2 regions of the Lactobacillus sp. W8093 genome follow, and region 1 is predicted to be linked to the other one. Evidence: predicted binding sites of a transcription regulator. Region 1 holds the regulator's gene; the other holds the start of a gene.
The links. Region 1 encodes NrdR, which represses ribonucleotide reductase genes. Its sites were predicted from a motif close to ACACNATATATNGTGT; they were not measured.
Positions count from the first base shown of each region.

Region 2: the regulator NrdR is predicted to act here: its motif matches at 2,423-2,438, upstream of nrdJ (ribonucleoside-triphosphate reductase, adenosylcobalamin-dependent).

Region 1 covers NZ_JACFRL010000007.1:47,287-52,184, forward strand. The annotation lists gene dnaI (primosomal protein DnaI) at 1-511, opposite strand, end outside; gene H3T47_RS05950 (DnaD domain protein) at 521-1,882, opposite strand; gene nrdR (transcriptional regulator NrdR) at 1,885-2,352, opposite strand; gene coaE (dephospho-CoA kinase) at 2,354-2,956, opposite strand; gene mutM (bifunctional DNA-formamidopyrimidine glycosylase/DNA-(apurinic or apyrimidinic site) lyase) at 2,953-3,783, opposite strand; gene polA (DNA polymerase I) at 3,797-4,898, opposite strand, start outside.
Region 2 covers NZ_JACFRL010000002.1:256,701-261,598, reverse strand. The annotation lists gene proC (pyrroline-5-carboxylate reductase) at 1-217, opposite strand, end outside; gene H3T47_RS02470 (aldo/keto reductase) at 234-1,097, opposite strand; gene H3T47_RS02465 (YjjG family noncanonical pyrimidine nucleotidase) at 1,161-1,871, opposite strand; gene nrdJ (ribonucleoside-triphosphate reductase, adenosylcobalamin-dependent) at 2,510-4,744, shown strand; gene H3T47_RS02455 (DUF4430 domain-containing protein) at 4,832-4,898, shown strand, end outside.

The DNA of each region.
Region 1 (4,898 bases):
GTCCCGCCAATATATATGTTTTGCCGATACCAAAATTGCCCGACAAATAAAGTCCCTTCTGATGAACATCTTTAGCATATCTTGATAAAAATTGCTGAATGCGGGTCATCACTTCGGCTCTTTCCGGGGTCAGTTCAATCTGGCTTAAGCGAACATCATGCAACCCATCAGGTAAATTAATCAGGCGCAAATGCCTTTTGATATATATTTCTCTATCGTGAATAAGTTTGCTGTCTTCGGGCACAAATTTCAAACTGATCGCATTTTTATTCATTATCAAATCAGGATAATAGCCTCTGGTGACAGGATCTTTTTTATGCTGGCTCAGATAATAGCCGTAAAGAGTGGGCAGACTTTTATTAATAATGCTGTCATTTAATTGATCTTGATGCTGCGCGATAAAGTTTTGCACCTTAGGTTCAGCCAGTACCCTTTGTTTAATAGCTTCAGGACTTTGCTCCTCAGCATTGCCTGATTGTCCTTTAGCAATATATTTTTTAATGGGTCGCATATATTTCACCTACTTCATGCCATTCTTATTTTCAAAATTCTCAAAAAACTTTTTTAGTTCTTCACTAGAAACTTCGGAATTTATTTTTGGTTTATTTTCAGTCCAATCCGTGCCCTTTTCAATTGACTTACGCGAATTATAACTGCCATACTGCTTTCTTTTCTGCTCTTGGGCCTTTTTCCTATTGTCCATATATTCCAAAGCTTGACCACCGGTTTTTACTCCGTGCTGCAGCCAATCATGTAAAATTTTATTTGCCAAACGAAAAGACACATTAGGACCACTTTTCAAGCAGGCATAAGTCAAGATATTGAGCAGTTCTGCTGAAATACCTTTTTCATTATATAAACTATCAAGTAGGCGATATTCACTAGCATCTACAAAATCATTCCGGCTGGTCTTAAGCTGATACAAAAATTGTGCTGGTGAGTTCGCTTTTGCGCTTTGTAATAATTCTTGTTCACTACTACTTAAGTGCTTGTTTTTTAGTTCAGAATTGTCCTTTGCTCGTGTCTTTTTTTGTAATTGGCTGCGAGTAGTTGCTGCATGAATGTTATTAGCAATAGTTTGTTTAATCCGATTCATATTTAGATGGTAATCACCATGCAAACAGGGCAGAGTTTCATCTACAAATTCCTGTTCGGTCAAACCATAAGTTCTCATAATTGCACGAATTGCTTCTCTGTTTTGGTCAATTTCGCTGCCTGCAATTTGATAAATTTCAAATTGCTGTTTCATAAAGTCCCAGTCAATCTGGTCCTTTTCATTGATAGTGGCAGTATTACGGGTAACAATATTATTTTCTTGGGCAGCCTCTTTAACCTCAATTGAAGGGTCTATTGCTTCTTGATCTGGTAAATGAAAGACATCTATAAACGAGGCGGAGATATTTGGTGCTGTTTTCACACCATTAACAAAGTTTTGATTTTGTTTTGTTTCCCGGGCAAAATCATGACTTAATTTATGAAAAGCGGTAATACCCACTTTTTCTTTTAATAAGCTTGCTAATAACGCAGTCCCAAAAAATTCACTGCTAGACGGGATACTTTTAAGTTCAAAACATAGAATTTTGCCCATTATTTGATTGTCAAGTAGTCGGGTCTCGATTAACCCCACCGCCTCTATCTTGTGCAGAGCCGCAAATAATTTTTTAATATCACAGTCAACTTGTTCTTGCAAACGGTAAATCCCCTGTGAATCTGACAGCATAGCTTGGGCAGAATAATCCTCATTCAGACTTAAATAGAGTGCCACCGCCAAAGAACCAACTAAAGGCTGATATAGCTTAATTAAAACACGCAAATCTGTTGGGTAGAGCTCTACTCTGTTTGTAATATAAAAAGGCTGTTTGGGATTGTTAGTCTCAAACATAATTAATTTCCTTTCTCTCTTCTGGCAATCATATCTTCCATAGTTTTCATGAAACTAGACATATCTTTAAACTCACGGTAAATTGACGCAAATCGAATATAGGCCACATCATCTATTTTAGCCAATTCATCCATTACCAATTGACCAATTTTTTTGGAAGAAATTTCACTAACTCCTTCCTGCCTGATTTTGTTTTCTACGTGATCAACTAATTCTTCAAATTGTGAACTTGAGATTGGTCTTTTTTGACCAGCTGCCATCACTCCACGTAAAATCTTTTTTCGGTTAAATGGCTCACGTGTGCCGTCATTTTTGATTACTAATAAAGGCGTGGTTTCAACACGTTCAAATGTAGTAAAACGGAAGCCGCAGTTTTCACATTCGCGCCTACGTCTGATAGCACGATTTTCATCACTCGGACGCGAATCAATTACTTTTGATGCATTTTTATGACAATTAGGACATTCCATTTTAGTCCTCCCCTTTGATTTCAAGTAACAATTCTTCTAATTTAGTCTCAAGGTCTTTTCTGGAACCAGTATTAGTAATCACGTAGTCAGCCAATTTTTCCTTTTGCTTAAGTGGCATTTGACTATTGATGCGCTTTAAAGCTGCACCCTGACTAAGGTGATCCCTTTGCATTAGTCTTTCTAGCTGCAATTTTTCTGGTATAGCAATCAGTAAAGTCCGATCACAATATTTTTGACCATTTGACTCAAACAGAACAGGAGCATCAACAACTATTATGGGGCTTTTCTTAGCCTTGTTTAGCGCAATTTTAGCTTGTATTTCTGTAAAAATCAATGGATGAGTAATTTCATTCAAAATTTCAAGTTGTTTTTCATCATTAAAAACTATTTGTCCCAACTTTGAACGATTAAGTGAACTATCCGTATTTAAGACTTCACTGCCAAATTGTTTGATAACTTTTTCATATCCCTGATTACCGGTCTTTAAAATATCATGGGCTATTTGATCGCAATCAATTACTGGAATTTGCATTTTTTCAAAATAAGCATCTGCGGTGCTTTTACCGCTTGCAATTCCACCAGTCAAGCCTAATATCATTGTCATTTATAAATCACCTGACATTTAGGACAAAAAGTAGTTCCTCGTCCATTGACCTTAATTTTTTCAAGTGGTGTACCACAACGCACACATGGTTCACCTTTATGACCATAAACCTGCAACATTTTTTGAAAGCCACCTGTTTTGCCGTTTGCATCCAGATAGGTATGAATTGTAGTACCTCGTTCAGCAATTGCCAATTCTATTAGTGAATTAATGTTATCGTGCAATTGTGCTACCTTTTCTGCGGGAATGGTATTGGCTTGACTTAACGGGTGAATTTTCGTTTCCCACAACACCTCGTCAACATAGATGTTGCCCAACCCTGCAACAACAGATTGGTCAAGGAGTGTATTTTTAATATTTTTCTTTTTACGTGCTAAACCATTTTGTAAATAAGAAACGGTAAAAGCTGCTGAGTTGGGTTCTGCACCTAATTTGCTAATACCCGTCTTTTCTTTTTCAGTTCCCGTTTTAATTAACTGCATGCGCCCGAACTTACGCACATCATTATAACGCAATGCCGAATTATCACTAAAAACAATTTGCACGTGGTCGTGTTTATCCTTTTTAGTATTTATTTTAACTAAACGATACTTACCCTCCATGCGCAAATGTGACACTACTGTTAGATTGCCGCTAAGCCGAATTAACAAATATTTAGCATAACGATCAATTGTGGTGATTTTTTTACCAACTAACTGCTGCTTAAATTCTTTTGCATCACCAGTTATAATCTTTGGATACCAGACTGTTACTTCTTTGATTGTCTTTCCTTTGATAAGAGGAAGAAGTGTCCGTCTCACAGTCTCAACTTCTGGCATTTCCGGCATTACAAGTTACTCCTTACTTAGCATCAAACCAATTATGACCATATCCGGAATCAGCTACAAGAGGTATGTCTAGTCTTACAGCCGACTGCATAACTTCCGGTACAATCTTTTTAATTGTTTCCAATTCATCCTTTGGCACATCAAAAATCAGCTCATCATGAACCTGGACTACCATCTTGGTCTTAAGATGCATGTCATCTAATTTTTTCTGCATGTTAATCATCGCTATTTTGATAATATCTGCGGCAGAACCTTGAATTGGCGAATTAATTGCTGTTCTCTCAGCAAATGAACGCACATTAAAGTTTTTAGCATGAATATCTGGCAAGTAGCGTCTTCTGTGCATAATTGTTTCGGCATATCCTTTTTCACGGGCTACCTGAACTGCTTTATTCATGTAATCTTTAATTTGAGGATATTGCTCAAAATAATTATCTATGAATTGCTTGGCCTGCTTGCGACTGATATTAAGGTTTTTAGATAAACCGTAATCAGAAATGCCGTAAACAATACCGAAATTCACAGCTTTGGCCCTGCGGCGCATTAAAGGAGTGACATCGGCTGTTGATTTTAAGTGAAAAATTTTCATTGCGGTATGAGCGTGAATATCGTAACCGGTTCTAAAAGCTTCCTGCATCTGTTCATCGCCAGAAACTTGTGCCAAAACACGCAATTCAATTTGTGAATAATCACAGGAAAAAATGTAGCCATCAGGTTCACTAGGAACAAACGCTTTTCTAATTTGCTTACCTTCCTCGGTTCTGGTTGGAATATTTTGTAAATTAGGATCAACTGAGGACAAACGACCGGTAGCAGTAAGAGTTTGCAAGTATCTGGTATGAACCCGACCGTCTTTTTGAATGACATCCAGTAAACCATTAACATAAGTTGACTGGATTTTAGCAATTTGCCGGTAAGTGAGAATTTGTCCAATAATCGGGCTTTCATCTTTTAGCTGATTTAAGACATCAACTGATGTGGAATAACCGGTTTTGGTCTTTTTAATTGGCTTTAAGCCCATTTTTTCAAACAAAATATGACCTAATTGCTTAGGAGAATTAATATTAAATTCTTCACCAGCTTCATCATAAATTTGCTTTTCCATTTTCTTGAGC
Region 2 (4,898 bases), on a different contig from region 1:
CAGCACTGGAGCCACTCACAGCAACTATAACTGCCTGGCAAGCGTTAAATTCAGTGTAACTATTAACTAAGCGCAGATTAAATTCAGCAGCAATTTTTTGAGCGGACTTATGACCACCGTCATAAACATAAATATCTTGGCTTGAATTTTTAGCATTTAACAAGCCTTTAATGATAGCGGAACCAATCTTACCAGTTCCAATAAAACCAATTTTCATCAGCTACCACCTTTTTTTAAAAGTCCGTGTGATCTGGATCATTTGCTAATTTAGCTGCTCCATGCAAACCATCAAGTTTAGCCATATCAGCATCACTAATTGTAAAGTCAAAAACTTGTAAATTAGATTCAAGCCGATCGCGGTGGACAGATTTTGGTAATGGGACAAAGCCGTGTTGCAAGGACCACCGTAATAAGACTTGCGCTGGAGACTTGTCATAGTGTTGCGCAACAGAAACGACAGTTTCATTAGCAAATAAACCGCCCCTGCCAAGTGGTGAATATGCTTCGCTCAAGATGCCGAGTTCTTTATTATAAGAAGTCACATCTTCTTCCATATCACTTGGGTTAAGGTAAATTTGATTGACAGCAGGACGGATTTTGGCGGTCTTCAGCAACTCATCCAAGTGTTTACGTCTGAAATTCGATACTCCGATTGCGCGAATTTTACCTGCCTGAACAGCTTCTTCCATTGCCTGCCAGCTTTCTGCGTTTAATTCAGCCCAGTGATCACGCACAGGTGCTGGATTAGGCCAGTGGATCAAATACAAGTCAAGGTAATCTAAATCTAATTTAGTCAAGCTTTCATCAATCGCAGCCTTAGTTGCCTGATAGCCGTGATGATCGTTCCATAATTTAGTGGTTACAAATAAGTCGTGTCTATTGACCCCGCTTTGTTTAATTCCTTGTCCGATGCTCTCCTCATTGCCGTAAGCTGCAGCCGTATCAATTAAGCGATAGCCCAGATCCAGTGCATCCTTCACAGTGTTCTTGGCTACTTCACCGTCAGGTGTTTGCCAAGTTCCTAAACCAATGACTGGTATTTTAACGCCATTATTTAATTCATAAGTATCATTAAAAGAATGAATATTTAAAGTCATTATTCTCACCTCTAATAATTATTATACAGGATTGAACTATACTTCTACAGGAAAAGATAGCAATTATTGCGGTTGCTTTTGCAAATCACCCTTGAGCAAAGCCACAAATTCCGGATATGTTGCTACCTCATATAAGGGATGCAGATTCATATTATTCTTCCGTTTACGGTGGTTATACCAGATGCTGTCAAAGCCGTAATTTTCTGCACCCAGTATGTCGGACTGCAGCCCATCTCCAAAGAACACAGTTTCTTCAGGGCCGATTTCAGTATGAGCAAAAAAGTAATCAAAGATACGGGTATCCGGTTTAGCAAAGCCGGCTTCTTCTGATGTCACAATCAGCGAAAAATATTTATCAATGCCCGCTAATTGCAAACGGTGCCTCTGCATAAAGGCTTCACCATTACTTAAAATAGTTAAAACGTAATTGTGCTTTTTAGCAAAACGCAAAGTATCATTCACACCGGGCAGCAACTTATGAGCTTCACTAAAATAAGAACGGTATTCGTTCATAATTGCAATTCCGTCAATATCAATGTCTAAATTTTCTTTGATAAATTCGCTAAAGACAGTCTTGCTGAGTTGATTATAATCGATTTTACCTTGTTCCAGCTTACGCCAAAGTCCTTGATTATATGCATGATAATCACGCTGCATGTTGTCTGTTAACTGCCAATGATGAGCCTGAAAAAGACTATGCAGAGCAAAATTTTCTGTAGCAGCAAAATCAATCAAAGTATCATCAACATCAAAAATTATTTGTTTATAACGCAAGCAATTTCTTCCTCTCCAGTTATTCCGCAGAATAAAATGCGTATTCACTAAAAATTAGTGTGGAGGTCTATTATAACAATATTTCACACATTGGGAACAAAATTAACTATTTTTAAATTTTGCTTGCATTACTATTACTCTTCTTAAAAATCAGCTATAATATCACTTAATTCTGCTAAAAGGGGTGATTAAGCATGGTTGGACTATTACTAGCATTCTTGTTAATTTGGTTATTTATAAAACTGGGCGTTGGTATATTTAAAATCTTATTTTTCATTTTAACTTGCACACTTGCCTTTATTTTCTTTATTCATTTATTAGTGCCAATAGTCGTTATTCTTGGCTTAATTTTCCTTTTCTTCACGTTAGCTAGGCACTAATTTTTAGTTTAAAAACAAAAATATATTCAAGCATAATAAACGCTATTTTTAGCTTATTATGCTTTTTTTATATCTTCGAATTCTATATGTTTTTTTATTATCCCCGACAACTTACTCGCACATCAAGTTGTGACTTTTACTTGTGTTTAAGAGCAAACTTTCCTCTAGTAAATACAAGATATTGTGGTATAGTTCTACTTGTAGCCATAGATGATGTGTCTGTGGAACAATTTGCTAGTTGAAGGAGTAACTTTGAATATGAAAAATACGAGCATAACCTTAGATCAGGGTTACATTGATCAAGTGAAACAAACTGTCACTCCCCACTGGGGAGAGCTTGGCTGGGTTACTTACAAACGGACCTACGCCAGATGGCTTCCTGAAAAAAATCGTTCCGAAAATTGGGATGAAACAGTTAAACGCGTAATCGAAGGCAATATTAATCTTGATCCTCGTCTCAAAGATTCTCCTGCAAATGAAGTAGTTGATGAACTAACTGATGAGGCCAAGAGCCTATTTAAATTGGTTTACGGTTTAGGCGCAACGCCTTCTGGTCGTAACCTCTGGGTCTCCGGGACAGATTACCAAAAGCGTAATGGTGATTCGTTGAATAATTGCTGGTTTATAGCTATTCGTCCCCAAAAATATGGTGACAGCCATATAGTGCCAGACTATTTAGGGCAAACGCAAGAAGCGGTTTCAATGCCATTTTCATTTCTTTTTGACCAACTAATGAAAGGCGGCGGCGTTGGCTTTTCTGTTGTTCAAGACAACATTCAAAAGATTCCAACAGTTGATAACAAAATCGATTTAACAATCGTGATCGACAAAAAGAGTGCCTCATACGCGGATTCGGTTAAATTGGGTGCAACGGACAAAGACGAATGGGCAAAGCAAAATAACGGCAAGTCTGACTACGTATACTACAACTTGCCTGATACCCGTGAAGGTTGGGTTTTGGCCAATGCTCGTTTAGTTGACATGCATTTTAATCAAACCAATGCTGAAAACAAGACCAAACTGGTACTGGACATCAGCAGAATTCGTCCTTACGGGGCTAAAATTCACGGTTTTGGCGGTACTGCTTCTGGACCTATGCCGTTAGTGGAAATGCTTTTTGATATTAACAACATTATTAACAACCGAGTAGGCGGCAATTTAACTTCTGTTGATTGTACGGATATTTGCAACTTGATTGGTAAAACAGTCGTTGCCGGCAATGTGAGAAGATCAGCTGAATTGGCTTTAGGTACAAGTACCGACCAAGACTTCATCACGATGAAACAGGATAAAGACAAACTCTACCACCACCGTTGGGCATCAAACAACAGTGTAGCAATTGATTCTAACTTTGATGAATATGAACCAATTGCTAACGGTATTAGAGAAAACGGTGAACCAGGAATAGTTAACCTTGACTTATCTCGTAACTATGGTCGTATTATTGACGGCTATCAAAAAGATATTGACGGCGACGTTGAAGGCACCAACCCTTGCGGAGAGATTTCCTTGGCTAATGGTGAGCCATGCAACCTGTTTGAAGTATTCCCATACATTGCAGAACAACAAGGTTGGAAACTAAAGGACGTTTTCAGGTTGGCCACTCGCTACGCCAAACGGGTAACGTTTAGTGACTACGACTGGGAAATTTCCCGCAACATCATTTCCAAGAATCGTAGAATCGGTGTTTCAATGTCAGGTATTCAAGACTGGCTGTTAAATGATTTGGGTCACCGGGTTGTCACCGGCTTTGAAGACAGCACTGATGAAGAAACCGGCGCAAAGATTAAAAAACCAATTTACGACCCTCAGGGAATTAAAATGGTTACTGAAGCTTACCAAGCCGTCATTGATGCTGATAAAGAATACAGCAAAACTTTAAACTGCAATGAGTCAATCAAGCACACAACTGTTAAGCCTTCTGGTACTGTTGCCAAATTGGCTGGGGCCTCTGAAGGAATGCACTTCCACTATGCCGGCTACTTAATTCAAAGAATTAGGTTCCAAGCTTCTGATCCATTGCTTAAAGCATTGGACGCATGTGGTTACTATTCAGAACCTGATATTTACTCACCAAACACAACTTGTGTTGAATTTCCATTGCGTGCTGCTCACGCCGACAGCAAGAACTTTGCTTCTGCCGGTACAGTTTCAATTGAAGAACAATTTGCAACACAAGCCTTTTTGCAAACTTATTGGTCAGATAATGCAGTTAGCTGTACCGTTACTTTCCAAAGCAATGAAGGTGACAAGATTACCCCACTCTTTGAACAATACCGGCATGTAATTAAGTCAACTTCCTTATTGCCATACTATGGTGGTTCACTTAAACAAGCGCCAAAAGAACCAATCGATAAAGTTAAATATGAGGAAAGAAAAGCTGAAATTACCGGTGATGTAGCCCAAGTATTTGCAGAGCAAAATGATGATCAAAAAGATTTGGAATTAGTTGACCAAACAGACTGTGAATCCGGTGCATGTCCAGTTAAATAAGTTTTTTAAATTAAACTAGTGCCGTGCAAGCAGCTAAGTACGAAGTTTTTAGTGCTTGCACAAAAATCTATAGATTAGGAGTATATTATGAAGAAAAGCAAATTATCAGTTTTAACCGGAATAGCCACTATTTTTACCTTTACTTTTGCTGGCT